2 linked regions of the Gemmobacter sp. 24YEA27 genome follow. The protein of the gene in region 1 interacts with the protein of each later gene in a pairwise test. Links are inferred from orthologs where the notes say so. Each region holds a gene or a part of one and is shown on either strand. Other genes may lie near its edges. The genes, in order: def and QNO18_RS16325.

Region 1 (8,945 bases):
TTGACCGCTGCGTCAAACAGCTGCCGGTTGCCGTCGAGATAGGTCATCAGCGCATCGACCCAGGCGGCCCCCTCGGGTGAGCAGGCGGCGGTGACCATATGCATCCCGAAACTATTGGGCGAAATGCCGATGGCGCTCATGACCGCCGCGAATTTCTGCCGCAGCCCCTCATCCGCGATGATCACATTGCCGATATGGGCGCCCGCGATGTTGAAGGTCTTGGTTGTCGCGGTCAGCATCACCAGCCGGTCGGCGATCTCGGGCGCGGCCTTCGGCATGACGATATGGCGCTGGCCGGGATAGGTCAGATCGAAATGGATCTCATCCGAGACGAGGATCAGATCGTGGCGTTTCGCGAAATCCGCGATCTCGCGCAGCTCAGGCCCGGTCCAGACCCTTCCGCCGGGGTTATGCGGCGAGCACAGGATCAGCATGGTCTCGCGCCCTGTCAGCTGCGCATCCCAGGCGGCGATGTCCAGCTCATAGCGGCCGGAGGTGTTTTTCAGCGCGCATTCCACCACCTCACGCCCCGAGGCGCGGATGGTGCGGGCGAAGGCGTGATAGACCGGCGTCATCAGGACAACGCCGTCCCCGGGTTGCGTAAAGGCCTGCAGGCAGAGCCCCACCGCATTCACCAGCCCATGGGTGGTGAAGATATGCGAAGGATCGGGCTTCCAGCCGTGGCGGGTTTTCATCCACCAGACCAGGGCTTCGAGATAGGGGCGCTCATCGCCGAAATAGCCGTAAACCCCATGATCGAGCATCTTTTGCAGCGCAGCCTGCACCGCTGCTGGCGGGGGGAATTCCATATCCGCGACCCACATCGCAAGGCCCCGGTCATGCGGGATGCCGTAAAGCGTCTCCATCATGTCCCATTTCACGCAATGGGAGCCGAAACGGTTGATGGGCGTATCGAAATCGGGGCGGGTCATGGGGCGTCTTTCTGCACAATACCCGGAATGGCTAGCCCGTGACGTTCAGGCGATCAAGGCGGCTGTCTGCGGGCCTCACGCAGATATGCGCAAATCCCTTGCAGGGAAGGGGGGGGATGACCTAAATCCCCCTCCATGTTGCGCTCCATCCTGATCCATCCCGATCCCCGCCTGAAAAAGCTCTGCGATCCCGTGACCGAGGTCTCGGACGAAATCCGCAGGCTGGCCGATGATATGCTGGAAACCATGTATGACGCACCGGGCGTTGGCCTCGCGGCACCGCAGATCGGTGTGATGAAGCGGCTTCTGGTGATGGATTGCATCAAGGAGGGCACGCCGGAGCCGATGGCGCTGATCAACCCCGAGGTCATCTGGTCATCGGAAGATCTGAACATCTATGAGGAAGGCTGTCTTTCCATCCCGGATCAATATGCCGAGGTGAAGCGCCCCGCGCTGGTCACTGTGCGCTGGACCGGGCTCGATGGCAAAACCGATGAGCGGACGTTTGAAGGCCTCTGGGCCACCTGCGTCCAGCATGAGATCGACCATCTGAACGGCAGGCTCTTCATTGACTATCTCGGGCCGCTGAAGCGCCAGATGATTACCCGCAAGATGGAAAAGCTGAAGCGCGAACGCGCGCGTTCGGAAGGCATGTGATGGCTGTACGTGTCTGCGTGCCTTACCCAAATCCGGTGCTGAAGGCGCCGGCGGCGGATGTGGCAGAGATCACCGATGAGGTGCGCGCGATCTGGCGCGACATGGTTGATACGATGGAGGCGATGCCGGGCTACGGTCTTGCCGCCGTGCAGATCGGGGTGCCTTTGCGGCTTGCCGTGGTGGATTGTTCCGAGGCGCGCGGCCAGGCGGTGCTGATGGCGAACCCCGAGGTGATCCATGCTTCGGTGCAGCCGCGCGACCATGAAGAGGCCTCGCCCAATCTGCCGGGCGTCTCAGCCAGGGTGACGCGGCCGCGTGCGGTGACGGTAAGGTTCCTGAATGCAGAGGGACAGATCGAAGAGCGCGATTTCGTGCATCTCTGGGCGACATCGGCGCAGCACCAGATCGACCATCTGGCGGGTAAGATGTATTTCGACCATCTCTCGCCCCTGAAACGGAAAATGCTGATCGCGAAGGCGGAGAAGATCCGCAAACGCGGCTGAGGAGACGCGGATGCGGGTGATCTTCATGGGCACGCCGGAGTTTTCGGTGCCGGTGCTCGAAGCGCTTCATGCGAGCCATGAGATTGTCGGCGTCTGGTCGCAGCCGCCCCGGCCCGCCGGGCGCGGCAAAGAGCTGCGCAAAACCCCGGTCCATGCCCGGGCCGAGGCGCTTGGGTTGATGGTTCACACCCCCGAAAAGCTGCGTGCGCCCGAAGATCAGGCCGTGTTCGCGGCACTTCAGGCCGATGTGGCGGTGGTGGTGGCTTACGGGCTGATCCTGCCCCAGGCGGTGCTGGACATGCCGGCGCGGGGCTGTCTGAACATCCATGCCTCGCTTTTGCCGCGCTGGCGGGGTGCTGCGCCGATTCAGCGGGCGATCATGGCGGGGGATGCGGCGACCGGCATTTGCATCATGCAGATGGAGGCGGGGCTTGATACCGGCCCGGTTCTGTTGCGCGAGGAAACCCGGATCGGTGCGGAGGAGACGGCCTCCGATCTGCATGACCGGCTGTCCGCGTTGGGCGCCGCTGCGATGATCGCGGCGCTTGACCAGCTGGACGGGCTCGTGCCGGCGCGCCAACATGAAGAGGGCGTAAGTTACGCCGCGAAGATCGACAAGGCCGAGGCAAAGATCGACTGGACACGCCCCTGCGATGCGATCGACCGCCAGATCCGCGGTCTCTCGCCCTTTCCGGGGGCCTGGACACAGGTGGGAGCGGAACGGGTTAAGCTGCTGCGTTCCCGGATCGAAGCCGGTGCGGGAGCCCCCGGCGAGGTGCTGACCGGCTTCACCATTGCCTGTGGTGAGGGGGCGGTGACGGTGACCGAGGCGCAGCGCGAGGGCAAGAAACCGATGCCTGCCGCCGAGGTGCTCAAAGGCCTCACTTTGCCCCCCCGTCTTTAAGACCGGAGGCCAGCCACCTTTTGCAGGAAGCTGGCTCGCGGCTGACCAGGGGCCCGGTTTTCGCAGCGAAAACCGGACAAATTTCTTTTAAGAAATTTGATCCGCACCGCCGCGAGAGGGGCGTTCCACTCCCAGCCGCGGATGGAGTGCGCCTGCGATCCACCAGCAGCCGAGAAAGCCAAGGCCCGCCACGACAAAGATCCCGGGAACTGGCGCGAAGAACAGGATGAGCCAGGCGATCCCGGGGGTCAGAATGCCCGATACATCGCGGAAACTGGCATAGACGGCTGCCATTTCAGTACGCTCAGAGGGTTTGACCGACATCAGGAAGGGCAGCCCGCCGACGACATCCAGTGTCACGAAGCAAAAGCTTGCCGCGAGGCAAAGTGCAACCGCGATCCAGGGCAGGACCGACAGCATCGCCGCCGCCAGCATGAGGCCGCCGCCCGCCAGAAAAGCCAGCCGCACCGAGCGGCGCACCGAGAACCGGCGCGCGGCGCGGTTGATGGCCGGCGCGAGGAACAGGAACGTGTTCGAGACCGATAATACGATGCCGCCGGTCTTGTCGCTCAGACCCGACTGGACGCAATAGATCGGCAGATAGACGATATAGACCCACCAGCCGCAGGACCGCATCACCGCGAAGGTCCAGCCCGCGATCAGCCTTGGCTGGCGCAGAAAGCGCGACAGAAACCCCAGCGGGTTGACCGCCGGCCGGCGCGCCCGCGAGATCTGGCGGCCATTACCCAGCCTCAGCCACCAGAAGACCCCGATCAGCACCAGCGCAAAAAAGCCCGAGAGCAGGAAGGGCGCCGGCGCCCATTGGTGATGAAGCCAGACCCCCAGCACCGGCCCCACCGCCCAGGGGATAGCGGCATAGGCCATCTGCACCCCCTGACTGTGACCCAGCCGGGTGCGTTCGACATAATCCAGCACATAGGCGTTGAGACAGATGAACACCGTCGCCGTCGCCATCGCATTGCAGATCAGCGCGAGCGAGATCGTCAGCGGCGTGCCGCAGACCGCCAGCGCGGTGCCGACAAGATACAGCACCGCCCCCCCGGTATAAGTCCAGCGGCGCGGCAGGAAACGGGTCACCCCCGGCACCATCAGCCCACAAAACAGCGCGACAAACCCCGCCGCCAGATAGGCGACCGAGGTCTTCTGCGCGTCGCCAAGGCTCTGATAGACCGCCAGGGGCATGGCCGAGACCAGCATACCGCGGACAGCGGCCTCAAGCCCGGCAAGCAGTGCGAAATGCTCAACCTTCGGCACCGGACTGTGTTTGAGAGCAAGGGGGAGATCGTAATGGCCCATGCCGCCGACCACACTCCGAAAGAGAAGCCCGGTCTGCACCATTTGCGACAGAGCGTGTCGCGGGCATCAGGTGGCCGGTGGTGCCCCCGCCTCCGGGCGCGCCGTCCCGGCGCGGGCCAGAAGGTCGATAAGCCGGCCCCGCGCGGCGGGCAGGGCCGCCGGCATAGGCGACGCTTTGTCATCGGCGGGTCGGGGCCTGTCGTTCAGAAGCTCACGCGTCAGGAAATGCCCGGTCAGCGCGAGGCCTGGCAGGATGTCGTCCTCGCCCGGCATCCCGCCTGCTGCAAGCGAGGCGGGCAGCGGCAGGAGACGCGCCGCCCAGTCCCCCGCGCCCCGGGCCGAAACCGCCCGGCCCGTCCTGGGACTGACATAGGCCAGCCCTTCCGTTTCGCCGGTCACCGCACAGGAACTCAGATCAAGGCCATAGCCGGTCTCGGTCAGCAATCGGAGCTCCCACAAAAGATAATATGCGGGCCAGCTGGCGTTGACCGGGCCGGTCCGCGTCATCTGATCCAGAAGATCCTGGGTCTCCTGCCACAAAGTGCCATAGGCCTCGCGTTCGGGCAGGCAGAGCTGCAGCAGCGCCGTCACCGCGCCGAGGCCCTCCAGCGCGAGGCGGTCCGCCAGCACCGCCGCACGCGAGCGCAGCGGTTCGACACGAAAACTGCCCAGCTGGTCCTCAAGCCTTGCCGTCCAGGTCAGGTCGAGCTCGTTGCCGGGTTGCAAATGCGCCGCGAGGCGCCGGGATGCGCCGCCCCTGACCAGCCCGGAACACCGGCCATGTTCACGCGCGAAGACGGTGAGAATGGCGGATGTTTCGCCATGCGGTCGTGCCGCCAGAACCAGGGCCTGATCATGCCATTCCATCATCGCCAGAGTTTCGCCTGTGGCCGGTCCGGGGACAAGAGGGAGCGACGCCCCTGTCCGCTGATGCAGACTGACCCGGTACAGTCAACGGCAGACAAAGAGACGCTCCTGTGATGTTTCCGGTCTCTGAGCATTTCCGGTGGAAGGCAGGTCCAGAGGCACTGTAGTGAACCTGCGGCGCAGCTCCGCCTCAGCGTTTACGGGGAGCCCTGCCGGAGGCTTTCCCCGGAAAACAGGGGCGCAGTCTTTCGTCAGGCGCGCGGCGCCCCCATATGTTTACGGACAGCAGGGGAGGGAAGCGTGCCGTTCATCGGACTTTTGATCATCGGGGTTGCGGCCGGGTTTCTGGCCACACGGGTCATGCGGTTGCAGACAGATGTGCCGACCACAATCGCGATCGGCGTATTCGGTGCCCTGATCGGTGGTTTTGCGCTGCGGTTCCTTGTCTGGTCACTGGGCGCTGCTGCGGGATTTGTGGGTGCATTTCTGGGGGCACTGGCGCTGATCTGGGCCTGGAAGACCTGGATGCGGTAATGGGCGGGCGCCGGATCTCATCCGAGCCGTTTCACCAGATCTTTCAGTCGCAGATCCCCGATCCCCCAGATGAGTTTGCCCTGCCAGGCGGCAAACAGGATCTGTGCCGCCTGACGCGCTTTCTCGCCCTGGCCGATCCGCAAAGCCAGCTGCATCTCTACCTGGCAGCGCCAGGCTGTGGCGGCCTCCAGGGCCGCAGTGTCGCGCTGGCTCAGCAGGATGAGGCCGGCGATATGGACGGAACCACCCTCAGATCCATCCTCCAGCGCTTTCAGAAGCGCCTGTGGCCCTTTGCCCTGGCTGGCCTGATCTGCCGCCCCGAGCCGGGCACCTATTTCCTCCCAGCCATTTCGCGCCGCCGCGCCTGCAGACCCTCGACCGAGCCAAAGCGCTGCGCCAGTGTTGATGCTGCTAGACCTGTCGCGCGCGACAGATTGCCAAAACTGATCGCCTTTTCGCCCCCCGTGGCAAAGAGCTGGCGGTCGCTTTCAGGACTTCGGCGTCAGAGAGGATCTTGCGGCGTGGCATGGGCCCAGCCTGCGCGAGGCAGAGGCCGCATTCAAGCCTTTTCCTGTGACCCTTTTGCGGCGGTTTTGTAAGGTGCCATACCTGCACGGGCCAGTTCATCCGCGCGCTCATTCCGGGATGGCCGGCATGGCCCTTGATCCATTGCCAGGTCACCTGATGCCGGTCTGCGCCTGTTCCAGCCTTTGCCAGAGATCGGCATTCTTCACCGGCTTTTTATCGGCGGTCTTCCAGCCATTCCGTTTCCAGCCATGGATCCAGCTGGTCACACCGTTTTTCACATAGGCGCTGTCGGTGACCACGGTCAGCGTCGAGGGCCGGGTCAGGCTTTCCAGCGCGTGGATCGCCGCCAGCAGTTCCATCCGGTTATTGGTGGTATCCGCTTCGCCGCCAGACAGCGTGCGCTCTTTCAGCACGGTGTCACCATCGCGTGCGATCAGCAAAGCACCCCAGCCGCCGGGGCCAGGATTTCCGGAGCAGGCTCCGTCGGTATAGGCGAAAAGATCAGGCATGGCCGGGTGATGTCATGGCGCGCGCTCCAGCGCAAGCCGGGCGCCGAGCGCAGCGAAAGATGCCGCAAAGACGCGCCTGACCCAGGTCATCAGGCGCGCGGAAGACAGAAGGCGCGAGCGACCGGTCGCACCCAGGATCACGTAGAGAAGGAAGGTGGCGAAGGTCATGGCCGTGAAACCAGAGCCGAGTATGACCAGATCCGCCAGCCCGGCCTCTTTCGGCAGGAATTGCGGAATGAAGGCGAGGAAGAACAAAGGCAGTTTCGGGTTCAGCAGATTGAGCAGGATCCCGCGCCAGACGAGTCGCGCGGGCGTGATCGCCATCCCGCCGCCCGATTGCAGCACCGCCCAGGCCATCCACAGCAGATAGGCGACGCCGGCATATTTGAGCGCCTGAAACAGCAGGGCCGAGCTGTGCAGCACCGCCGCCAGCCCCGCCATCGCGACGATCATATGGAAGACCGTTGCAAGCGTGCAGCCCACCGTCGCCCAGATCCCGGCCCGCGCGCCGCCGCCCAGCGTCACCGACAGCGTATAGACCACCCCGATCCCCGGCGTGATGCAGACGATAAACGCGGTCAGCAGGAATTCCGGGCTCAGGATCGCCATGGCCAGCCTTTAAGCTGCGGGCACACGCAGGATGCGCGGCACCTTGAACTCGATATTCTCGACGGCGGTTTCGACCAGCTCGACGGTGACCTCAAAGCGGTCACGGACGGCGTCGATCACCTCATTGATCAGAACTTCGGGCGCGGAGGCGCCGGCAGTGACGCCGAGCGCGGTGATCCCCTCCAGCGCGCGCCAGTCGATATCCCCGGCGCGCTGTACCAGTTGCGCATAGGAACAGCCGGCGGCGCGGCCAACCTCGACGAGGCGTTTCGAGTTTGACGAATTCGGCGCGCCAACGACCAGCAAAGCGTCGATCTTTGGCGCGATCGCCTTCACCGCCGCCTGACGGTTGGTGGTGGCGTAGCAGATATCCTCATGGCCGGGGCCGGTGATGGCGGGGAAACGGGCGCGCAACGCCTCGACAATCTCTGCCGTGTCATCGACGGAAAGCGTGGTCTGGGTGGCGAAGGCGAGCTTCGTCTCGTCACGCACGCTCAGGCCCGCCACGTCTTCGGGTGTCTCGACCAGCAGCACCTCGCCCTGGGGCAGCTGGCCCATGGTGCCGACGGTTTCAGGGTGGCCCTCATGGCCGATATAGATCAGCTGGAGGCCGTTGGTGTGGTGGCGCGCGGCCTCGCTATGGACCTTTGTGACCAGCGGGCAGGTGGCATCCACCGCGATCATCTGGCGGCTCGTCGCCTCGGCCGGCACCGATTTCGGCACGCCATGCGCGGAAAACACCACCGGCCGGTCATCGGGGCATTCGCTCAGCTCTTCGACAAAAACCGCGCCTTTCGCGCGCAGCCCGTCGACCACATAGCGGTTATGGACGATCTCATGGCGGACATAGACCGGCGCGCCCCATTTCTGCAGCGCCATCTCGACGATCTGGATCGCCCGGTCGACACCGGCGCAGAAACCGCGCGGCGCGGCAAGATAGAGCATCAGAGGCGGGCGCGTGGTCATGGGCATTTCCGGATATGGCACAGCGGACTGGTCTGCGGACTGGCTTGGTTGAGAGGTAATGTCAAAGCGTCCCCGGGTCCAGTGCCGCAAGCCCCCGCAGGCGCTCAGTTGCCCGAATAAACCTCAGAGGAAAACGCCGGAAAATCTGTCGAACACCCCGGCCCCAATCAGCGCGAGCACCGCATAGCGGGCGGTTTTTGCGATGGTCACCAAAGCGAGGAACAGCAGCGGATGGACCCGCATCAGCCCGGCAAGCGCCACGATCAGATCACCGCCCGGCGCCCAGCTGAGCAGCAGGGACCACAATCCCCAGCGGGAGAACCAGGCGCGGGCGCGGATCAGCCCCTGATCGCTGAAGGGGAACCAGCGGCTGCCGCGCAGGCGCTCGCCCTGCAGGCCACACCAATAGGTGACGCAGGAGCCGAGGATATTTGCAACAGAGGCCACCAGCACCAGGAGAACCGGCCCATGCCCCGCACCTTGCAGGGCAATGAAGACCAGTTCGGAATTCATCGGCAGCGGCGTGGCCGCGATAAAGGCCGCCAGCGCGAGGCCGACCAGACCCAGGGTCATCAGAAAATCCATAGGGCGCGCTTCTGGAGAGAAGCGCGCCCTATGG
Region 2 (9,330 bases), 2.1 Mb from region 1 along the record:
CCGTCACCGTCGGTTGTGGCGAGATCGTGGTCTTTACGCTCAGATCCTGCTGTTCCGAATAGGGCACCTGGTCGATCACCTTCACCGGCCAGCTCTCGGATCCGAGGTTTTCGATCCGGAGGATCGCGGTCTCACTCAGCTGGTTCGAGGTCGAGAACACGCCGGTCTGACCGCTGTCGCGCTGCGGCATGTCGCGGCTCAGCGTGATGCTGTCCAGCGCGCCGAAAGCGATTTCGGTTTCTTTGCCGGCGGGGATCAGGCCAAGGCTGGTGGTGCCGACCAGTACCCCTTCGCGGTAAAGCAATGCCTCCCCTGGCAGCAGGGGCTCGCCGGAACTGTTGGTGAATTTTGCCATGACAAAGGCGCTTTGGTCGCGGGCGGGTACGGCAAGAGCGAAGATCCCGGGCTCTGCCTGCAACTGATCGAGCGAGAGGCGCAGATCTTCGACCCCATCGGCGATATCGACCTTGCGCGGGTAATGATAGACCACGCTATCGCCTTCCATCGCGGCATTGGCGCGCAGGATTGCCGGTTCGGCGGCCACAGCTGCGGGGGCGGGGGCCATATCCATCTGACCCGCGCCCATACTGCGCGCCATTTCTGCGGCGGGGGGCTGTTCCTTTTCGATCCAGCGCTGCCAGGGCCAGAGCGTCGAAGGCGCAGATTGTTCGGAGGGGCGCGACGAAGACAATGTCAGGTCGACCCCGCTCCAGTCCTCGCCGGTCTCCTGGCTCACAAGGACCGAGCGGTCGATGGTGAGGCCCGCGCCATCCTTGCGCGTCAGGCGCAGGTCGTAGAAGGGCCGCCAGCTGGCCGCATCGACATAATGGGTGAGGGTGATGGTTTTGGACCCGGCCTCTGTGCTTTCAAAACTGACTGAAAGCACCGCGTAATCCTGTGCAGCGGACGGCAGGGCGGCGAAGCTGGCCTCGGCGTCAGCCAGCGCCTTTTGCGCCTCTTCCAGAGCTTTTTGCGCCGGCCAGAGATCGGCGCGGGCAGCGCTGGCTTCCCCGGCGGCGGCGAGGGTTTCCTCACCGATCACTTTCGCAAAATCACGCAGCGTTTCTGCGGTAGCGCCTTCAGGTGGCTGGCCGCTGATCGAGGCGAGATAGCCTGCCCTAGCATTGGCGGCCTGGATCCGGGCATTGCCTGCTTCGACCGCTGTGGTTGCCGCGCGCAACCCGGCCTCCGCCGCCTCAACAGTGGCTTTCGCAGCCTGCTGATCGGGGGTCAGCACTTCCCCCCGGGGCGGAAGCCGGTCGCTCCGCAGCGAGAAGGCGCCGGTCGAGATGCCCTCTGCCGCCGCCAGTTGCATCAGGCCCGGTGCGGTATCGGCCGGCAGATCGGTGATCAACAGCTCATGCGTCCCGGCAGAGGGGCTGTCGAAGGTCACCTCGCGGGTGATTTTAGCGCCCTGAGGGTAGACGGTGACCGAGGTAATCTGGCTGCCGGCGGTGATCGTGTCGGCAAGTGCGGGGAAGGCGGTGGTGGCCAGAAGGGCCGCAAGAAGGGCACGCATGGAACGGCTCCGGTAAGGGATGACTGCACCAGGCTAGCGCTGCGGGGCGGGCATCGGCAAGAATGGAAAACCCGGCCCAGGGATCGGGGGCCGGGCTGCGTTACAAGTTGTCCCGGGGTGCGGGCGTGATCCCCGGGGCTAGAGGACCCGACCGGGCTCAGGCCGGAAAGCCCCGGCACAGCGCCAGAACAAGATCCGACATCTCGGCATCAAGCTGTGCGCGCGGCACGGCGATGAACCTGTCCTGCAAGGCAAGTTGCACCGCCCCCTGGACCGCGCCGAAAAAGGTCCGCACCCGGATCATCAGCGCCTCCTCGCCAAGCGCAGGGAAGACCTGCGACAGCGGCACCGCGATCAGGGCCATCAGCGCCTCCTGCTCCATTCGCATCCAGTCAGGCAGGGGCTTTTCTGGTGCAAGCTGGAATTCAAACAGGGCCGCCCATTCTTTCTGGCGGTCCGAGGCAAAGGCGATATAGGCCCGCGTCTGCGCCTGGAGCCGTTCCACCGGCGGCGCATCGGCACCGACAGGGTCCAGCGCGGCGCGCAACTCTGCGAGCGTCCTTGTATTGACCCGCATCACCAGCTCATCAAGATCGCCAAAGGCTGTGTACAGCGCCCCGAGCGCGCAACCGGCCTCGGCGGTGATCTCGCGCGCCTTCAGATGCGCAAGGCCGCGCGTCGCGATCTGGCTCGCGGTCACCGCGATCAGCCGCTCGCGCAGGTCTTCCTTGCGTGCCTCGCGATTGCCTGCCATGTCGCGCTCCGATCCGATCCTTGAACGGTGTTCATTTTATTCTTGAACGTCGTTCACAGCTGTGGTTCATGGGGATTTGAACGGTGTTCATACCATGGAGGCGGAGATGTTCAAGACCCTGATACGCATGAGCCGCAGCCGCAGCTTTGATCTGACCCGGGATATCAGCGATGCGAGGGCGCTTGCGGACCTGCGCCAGCAAATCAGCGACTGCGCGGTGGCTGTGCAATCCGCGCAGCGCGCGCTGGCACTGGTGACGGCCCGGTCTGCCCGCGAAAAGCAGATGCTGATGCGGATCGACGCGCGGATTGACGATCTGGAGACCCGCTGCCTCGGCGCGCTGGCGATCGACCGCGATGACCTCGCGGGCGAGGGCGCCGCCGCGATTGCCCGGCTGGAGAGTGACCGCAAGGCGATGCGGGCGGCGCTCGACACAAATCAGCGCGAGATTGCTGCCCTGCGTCGCCACCTCGCCGAGGCCGAACAGCGGATGCGTGAGCTGGACTGCGGCAGTCAAATCGCGACAGCGGCTGAAGACCAGAGGCTGCGGGGGGAGATGACGACTGGCGTGACCGTTGCCATCACCGAGGCCGAGGCGACGTTGGCCCGGCTGCAGGAGCGCCAGCAGATCATCGAGGTCAGCGAGACCTCTCTTTCCGCGCTGACCAGCTGCCAGAGCGCCGAGGCCATCAGCGCCCGCATGGCTGCCGCCGGCTGCGGCCCGGCGCTGGAAACCGACGCGGCGGCAGTGCTCGCCCGTCTGAGATCCCGCCAGAACTGACCCCATTCCCCCGGAAACCCAGCAGAGCGCCATTCAGATGACCAACCTGCCGATCCGCAGCTCGAAAGCTTTCAATGTGTTCAGCTCGTCAGTTTCATATTGGCCGCCGCGATGATGGCGGGCGGGATCTGTTTCATGGAGACGAGCTTCGCCGCCAGGGGCTTTTTTGCCATGGCCGCACTGATGCGGGTCAGCTCCACCGTCGGCGCGCCCAGGGCTCTGCGAGGCAGGGAAGATTCCGAGAGCGTCTGTAAAAGGCCGGAAGAAGTTTCGGGCACCCGTGCGTGACAGGGCGGGCATGACAGGGGGCGTGGCGTGGAGCCCGGACCCGGCACCGGATCTGCTGATCCGGACTGGGCCTCAATGAAAACAGCGCGACAGAGAAATCTGCCGCGCTGTTTCTGTCTTTCGTCACGTAAGGGATCAGCCCTTTTTCAGCACCCGGTTGCCCAAAAGCTCGGCGATCTGCACTGCGTTCAGTGCGGCCCCCTTGCGAAGGTTATCCGAAACACACCACAGCGCGATGCCATTATCGACAGTCGGATCCTGACGGACGCGGCTGACATAGGTGGCGTATTCCCCCACCGATTCGATCGGGGTGATATAGCCACCCGGCTCGCGCTTATCGATCAGCATGATGCCGGGTGCCTCGCGCAGGATATCCTGGGCTTCCTGCCAGTCCAGCGGTTCTTCAAACTCGATATTGATCGCTTCGGAATGGCCGACAAACACCGGCACCCGCACGCAGGTTGCGTTCAGTCTGATCTTCGGATCGAGGATCTTCTTGGTCTCGGCGACCATTTTCCACTCTTCTTTGGTGGAACCGTCGTCGAGGAAGACGTCGATATGCGGGATCACGTTGAAGGCGATCTGCTTGGTGAATTTCTTCGGCGGCACTTCATGGACCGGGTTATAGACCGCTTTGGTCTGCTCCCAGAGCTCGTCCATGCCTTCTTTGCCGGCGCCCGACACGGACTGATAGGTCGAGACGATCACCCGTTTGATCTTCGCGCGGTCATGCAGCGGTTTCAGCGCCACAACCATCTGCGCGGTCGAGCAGTTCGGGTTCGCGATGATGTTCTTCTTCGTATAGCCCATGATCGCATCGGCATTCACTTCCGGCACGATCAGTGGCACGTCGGGGTCATAGCGGTAGAGCGAAGAGTTATCGATCACCACGCAGCCGGCGGCAGCCGCTTTCGGCGCGTAGATTTTCGTCGCATCCGAGCCAACGGCAAACAGCGCCATGTCCCAGCCGGTGAAATCGAAAGTGTCGAGATCCTTGGTCTTCAGGGTCTTGTCGCCAAAGCTGACTTCAGTGCCCAGCGACTTTCTCGATGCCAGAACGGCAATCTCGTCCACCGGGAACTCGCGTTCAGCGAGGATGTTCAGCATTTCGCGGCCCACGTTGCCCGTGGCTCCCACGACGACGACCTTATAGCCCATCGGGGTTCTCCTGTTACCCTGACCCTGCAAGTCGCGCAGGGTAAGCCCGTCCCGGATCATCCGGGAACGAGGCCCCTTATCTGATCGCGGCAAGGTGGTAAAGCGCGTTTGGCGACGGGGGCATATCTCATGGCATTGTCAGCGCCTGTGTTCCGACCGGGGAAGCCTCCGGCGGGGATATTTAAGGACAGATGAAAAGCCTTTGCTGATTTCATCTGTCTCTAAATATCCCGGGGGAGGGCGGCGCAGCCGCGAGGGGGCAGAGCCCCCTCTGCCCGGGTTCAACAGGTACCGCTCAGGCCGGTTGCGCCAGCGGTTGCCGTTCACGGATTGGCAGATGCACCAGGGCGGAAAACGCACCCACGCCCACACCGATCCACCAGACCAGGGTATAGTCGCCATGAAGGTCATACATCTTGCCCCGAGCCAGACGCCGAGGAAGCCGCCGATCTGATGCGACAGGAACACAAAACCGTAAAGTGTTCCCATATAGCGAAGCCCCCAAAGATGCGCGACCAGTCCCGAGGTCAGCGGCACCGTGGCCAGCCAGAGCGAGCCCATCACCGCCGAGAAGATCAGGACCGAGGCCGGGGTGATCGGCAGCAGGAAAAACACCGCGGCTGCTATGGTGCGCAGCACATAGATGCCGCAAAGGAGGTATTTTTTCGTATAGCGCTTGCCCAGCCAGCCCGCAAAAATGGTGCCGGCGATATTGAAGAACCCGATCACCGCAATCGAGACCGCTCCGAGCGCAGAGGTTGTCGTGATCCCGATCATCGCAAGAAATCCACCGGGATCAATCGCGCCGCAGAAATCGGTGACAAAGGCCGGAAAATGCGCGGTGATAAAGGCCAGCTGATAGCCGCAGGAAAAGAAGCCAAGGAAAATCAGCGTGTAGGATGGGTCTTTGAAGGCGCGGCGCAGAACCTCGCCGAGGCTTTCTTCCAGCTCGGCCTTTGAGGCGACATGTTCAGACCGGATGAAGGGCAGCGCGAACAGCGACAGCAGCACCACGCCGGCAAAGATCACGAAGACCCATTGCCAGGAATAATACTGCATCAGGAACTCGGCCATGGGCGCTCCGAAAACCTGGCCCGCCGACCCCGCCGCCGTGCCGATCCCGAGCGCCATCGAGCGGTTTTCGGGGGCGGCGGCGCGGCCGACGATTGCGAGGATCACGCCAAAGCCGGTGCCTGCGATCCCGAAGCCGATGATCACTGCCAGCATCTGATGTTGCCAGGGCTGGGTGGCCATCGCCGTCAGCACAAGACCAAGCGCATAAAGCAGGGCACCGCCGATGATCGCCCTGCGATCCCCGAATTTCTCGGCCAGTGCGCCGAAGATCGGCTGGCCGATCCCCCAGGCGAGATTCTGGATCGCGATGGCCAGGCTGAATTCGCTGCGCGCCCAGTGGAATTCGGTCGCGACCGGGATCTGGAAGACGCCGAACGAGGCGCGGATCGCGAAGCCGATCATCAGGATGACCGAACCCGCGATCAGAACGGGGGTCATCAGCGGGGCTTTGGTGGCGGCGGTCATCTGTGACATCGGGTATTCCTTCTCGCGTCGCGGCACCCTGCGCCGGGCCCCGGGTGGCGTCAAATGCTGAATTGTGATGCATACAAGCGCCCGTGTTCCGGCGCGTGTCAGCCTCACCGGACCTGCCCTCTTGCCCCCGCGACCGGGCGGCGCGAATGTGAGCGCAAACGGGGGGCTGCGACGGAGGCGCGGGAATGCCGGAATGTGCGCGTATACCGGCTGTTCTTATCATGCAGCGGGTGGGGGCCCGCTTTGGGAACGAAGCTGCCGCCATAGGTGCTTTTGCAGCCGGCATGTCCGTGCGGCGGCCCGCGCCATGGCAGGGGGTTAGTCGCGGCAGGGTTTGAGACGTTTCAGGATATAGTGGGTTCAGTGAGGAGGCGGGCGTGAGCAATGCGGTGGGTGACTGGTGGAAGGGCGCGGTGACCTATCAGGTCTATCCGCGCAGCTTTCAGGATTCGAATGGCGACGGGGTCGGAGACCTGCCAGGCATCACCGCGCGGCTGCCATATCTGGCGGGGCTCGGGGTGGATGTGGTCTGGCTCTCGCCGGTGTTTCGAAGCCCGATGAAGGATATGGGCTATGACGTGTCAGACTATATCGATATCGACCCGGTTTTCGGAACGCTCGCCGATTTCGACACGCTGATCGCCACGGCGCATGACCTCGGGCTGAAGGTCATCATTGACCAGGTGATCAGCCATTCGTCAGATCAGCACCCGTTTTTCACGGAAAGCCGCGCCTCGCGTGATAATCCGCGCGCCGACTGGTATGTCTGGGTGGACCCCGACCATGACGGCACGCCGCCGACGAACTGGCTTTCGGTCTTTGGCGGCCCGGGCTGGACCTGGGATGGCCGCCGCCGCCAGTTCTATATGCATAACTTCCTGACATCGCAGCCCGATTTCAACTACCACAACCCGGAGGTGCAGGACTGGGCGCTCTCGGTTCTGCGCTTCTGGCTGGAGCGCGGCGTGGATGGCTTTCGCTTTGATACGGTGAACTACTATTTCCACGACCGGAAGCTGCGCGACAATCCGGCTGACTGGCGCGATCTCGCCGATCCGCCCGACAATCCCTATGACATGCAGGATCACCTGTTCGACAAGAACCGGCCCGAGAACCTGGCCTGGCTGAGCCGGATCCGGGCGCTGCTGGATGACTATGGCGCGGCGAGCGTGGGCGAGGTCGGCGACACCCACCGCGCGATCCAGATGATGGGCGACTATACCGCGCCGGGGCGTCTGCATCAGTGCTATAGTTTCGAGATGTTCGGGCGGAATTTCACGCCCGGCTATTTCCGCGACCGGATCGAAGCGTTCTTCAGCGGCGCGCCCCAGGGCTGGCCGATGTGGGCCTTTGCCAATCATGACGTGCCGCGCCAGGTGACGCGCTGGCTGCCTTATGCGGTCGACCAGGACAGCCTTGCGAAACTGGCGGGCGCGCTGTTGCTGTCATTCGAGGGCTCGATTTGCCTGTGGGAGGGTGAGGAGCTCGGCCAGACCGATACCGAACTCGGCTTTGAGGAGCTGACCGATCCGCAGGGCATTGCCTTCTGGCCGGCGCCGGTCGGGCGCGACAATACCCGCACACCGATGGTCTGGGACGCAAGCGCCAATGGCGGCTTTACCACCGGCACGCCATGGCTGCCGGTGAAGGCGCCGCAGCTGGCGAGGAATGTCGCCGCGCAGGAGGGCGCCCAGGGCTCGGTTCTGGAAAGCTACCGCGCGATGCTGGCCTTCCGCCGCGCCGAGGCTGTGCTGCGCGACGGAAAAACCACCTTCCTGACCGCGCCCGATCCGGTGCTGGCCTTCCTGCGCGGCGACCTTCTGTGCCTCTTTAACCTTGGCAAGGAGGAGGTCAGCCTGCGCCTTGACGGTGAGGGGAGCCAGACCGGTCCGTCGCAGGGCCTTGGGCTGACGCCCGGCATTGTGCGGCTGGACGGCAATGGCTTTGGCTTTCTGCGGATCACCGGCGGGATCCCGGGGCTGAGCTGAGGCGCGGGCTGACCTCTGAGGGGCGGCTGAGCGGCACAATCCCGCCTGATCGACGGGCGTTTTGCCCATTGTTGTGCCTTTTGCAAACCTGCCCTGCATTCGCGCATAGACTGGCCCATGGACAGCCGCCCGCCGTTATCGCAAACAACGCCAAAAGGCTGACCGGCAGATTCCGGTTTCTCATTTCATATCAGGTGCCCCATGTCCCCGCCGCTCAGTGGCTCTTCCGCGCCCGGCCGCTCTTCCGATTATCGCTGGGCGATCCTTGCGCTCGCCCTTGGCGCTTTTGCCATAGGCACGTCTGAATTCGCCTCAATGGGGCTTTTGCCCTGGTATGCGAAAGACCTTGGTGTGCCGGAGGCCGAGGCCAGCAAAGTCGTCGCGGCCTATGCGTTCGGCGTGGTCGTAGGCGCGCCGCTGACCTCGTTTCTGGGCGCAAGACTGCCCCGGCGGCGCTACCTGGCCGGGCTGATCGCAGCTTACGGCGTCCTGAACCTGCTGGCGGCGCTGCTGCCGGGCTTTTCGACGCTGCTGGTGACGCGCTTCCTTGCCGGGATGCCGCATGGTGGTTTCCTTGGCGTGGCGATGCTTTTTGCCGCCGATGCGCTGCCGCGCGAGCAGCGGGCAAAGGGCGTCACCCAGGTCATGCTGGGGCTGACGGTTGCGAATATCGTCGGCGTGCCTTTCGCGGCGCTTTTGGGCCAGGGCCTTGGCTGGCGGTTCGGCTTTGCGCTGCCAGGCGTGCTTGCGCTGATTTCAGCGGTGCTGATCCTGAAACTGGCGCCACGGGTCGGCGTAGACCCCAATGCGCGCCCGATGGATGAGCTGCGGGCTTTGTTCAACCCGTCAGTCCTGCTGACACTTGCGGTGGGGCTGATCGGCTGCGGCGGGCTTTTCGCGGTCTATTCCTTCCTCTCGGCGGCGATGCTTGCGACTGCGAACCCGCCGGACTGGGGCGTGACGCTGATGCTGGCCATGTTTGGCGTGGGGATCACGCTGGGCTCGATCCTGGCGGCCCGGCTGACGATCCGGCTCGGAAATATGAAAGCGGCGCTGTCCCTGCTGATCTTTATGATCCTGGCGCAGGCCTATGCGTCTTACGCGGTGGGCGACTGGGTGCAGATGACGCTGTCCGCCTTCCTGATCGGGCTGAGTTCGGGCGTTTTTGTGCCGCTGCAGACCCGGCTGATGGATGTCGCGGGCAAGGCGCAAAGCATGGCGGCGGCAATGAACCACGCGGCCTTTAACGCGGCGAACGCGCTTGGGCCGCTGGCCGCCGGCTTCGCGCTGCATT

The links.
Region 2: the proteins of def (region 1) and QNO18_RS16325 interact in binary tests that used the Escherichia coli proteins (3 or more experiments, as listed by UniProt). The link is inferred for Gemmobacter sp. 24YEA27 from one-to-one orthologs.

Annotation. Positions count from the first base shown.
Region 1 is NZ_JASJPW010000001.1:1,178,291-1,187,235, forward strand. Bases 1-2,828 are described here. They hold def (peptide deformylase), read left to right. Parts: upstream 1-1,067; coding sequence 1,068-1,589; downstream 1,590-2,828. Other genes in these bases: QNO18_RS05830 (MalY/PatB family protein), read right to left, coding at 1-932; def (peptide deformylase), read left to right, coding at 1,589-2,092; fmt (methionyl-tRNA formyltransferase), read left to right, coding at 2,103-2,828. In the rest of the region: more of fmt, read left to right, coding at 2,829-2,996; QNO18_RS05850 (MFS transporter), read right to left, coding at 3,084-4,271; DNA repair protein RecO, read right to left, coding at 4,380-5,183; QNO18_RS05860 (GlsB/YeaQ/YmgE family stress response membrane protein), read left to right, coding at 5,481-5,714; QNO18_RS05865 (hypothetical protein), read right to left, coding at 5,732-5,869; QNO18_RS05875 (LysE family translocator), read right to left, coding at 6,764-7,351; ispH (4-hydroxy-3-methylbut-2-enyl diphosphate reductase), read right to left, coding at 7,370-8,332; QNO18_RS05885 (YqaA family protein), read right to left, coding at 8,450-8,899. UniProt on the Escherichia coli protein: Removes the formyl group from the N-terminal Met of newly synthesized proteins. Requires at least a dipeptide for an efficient rate of reaction. N-terminal L-methionine is a prerequisite for activity but the enzyme has broad specificity at other positions.
Region 2 is NZ_JASJPW010000001.1:3,287,611-3,296,940, reverse strand. Bases 2,490-5,478 are described here. They hold QNO18_RS16325 (aspartate-semialdehyde dehydrogenase), read right to left. Parts: upstream 4,501-5,478; coding sequence 3,478-4,500; downstream 2,490-3,477. Other genes in these bases: QNO18_RS16330 (PspA/IM30 family protein), read left to right, coding at 2,490-3,054. In the rest of the region: QNO18_RS16340 (DUF4139 domain-containing protein), read right to left, coding at 1-1,519; QNO18_RS16335 (TetR/AcrR family transcriptional regulator), read right to left, coding at 1,677-2,273; more of QNO18_RS16330, read left to right, coding at 2,380-2,489; QNO18_RS16315 (alpha-amylase family glycosyl hydrolase), read left to right, coding at 6,438-8,036; QNO18_RS16310 (MFS transporter), read left to right, coding at 8,238-9,330.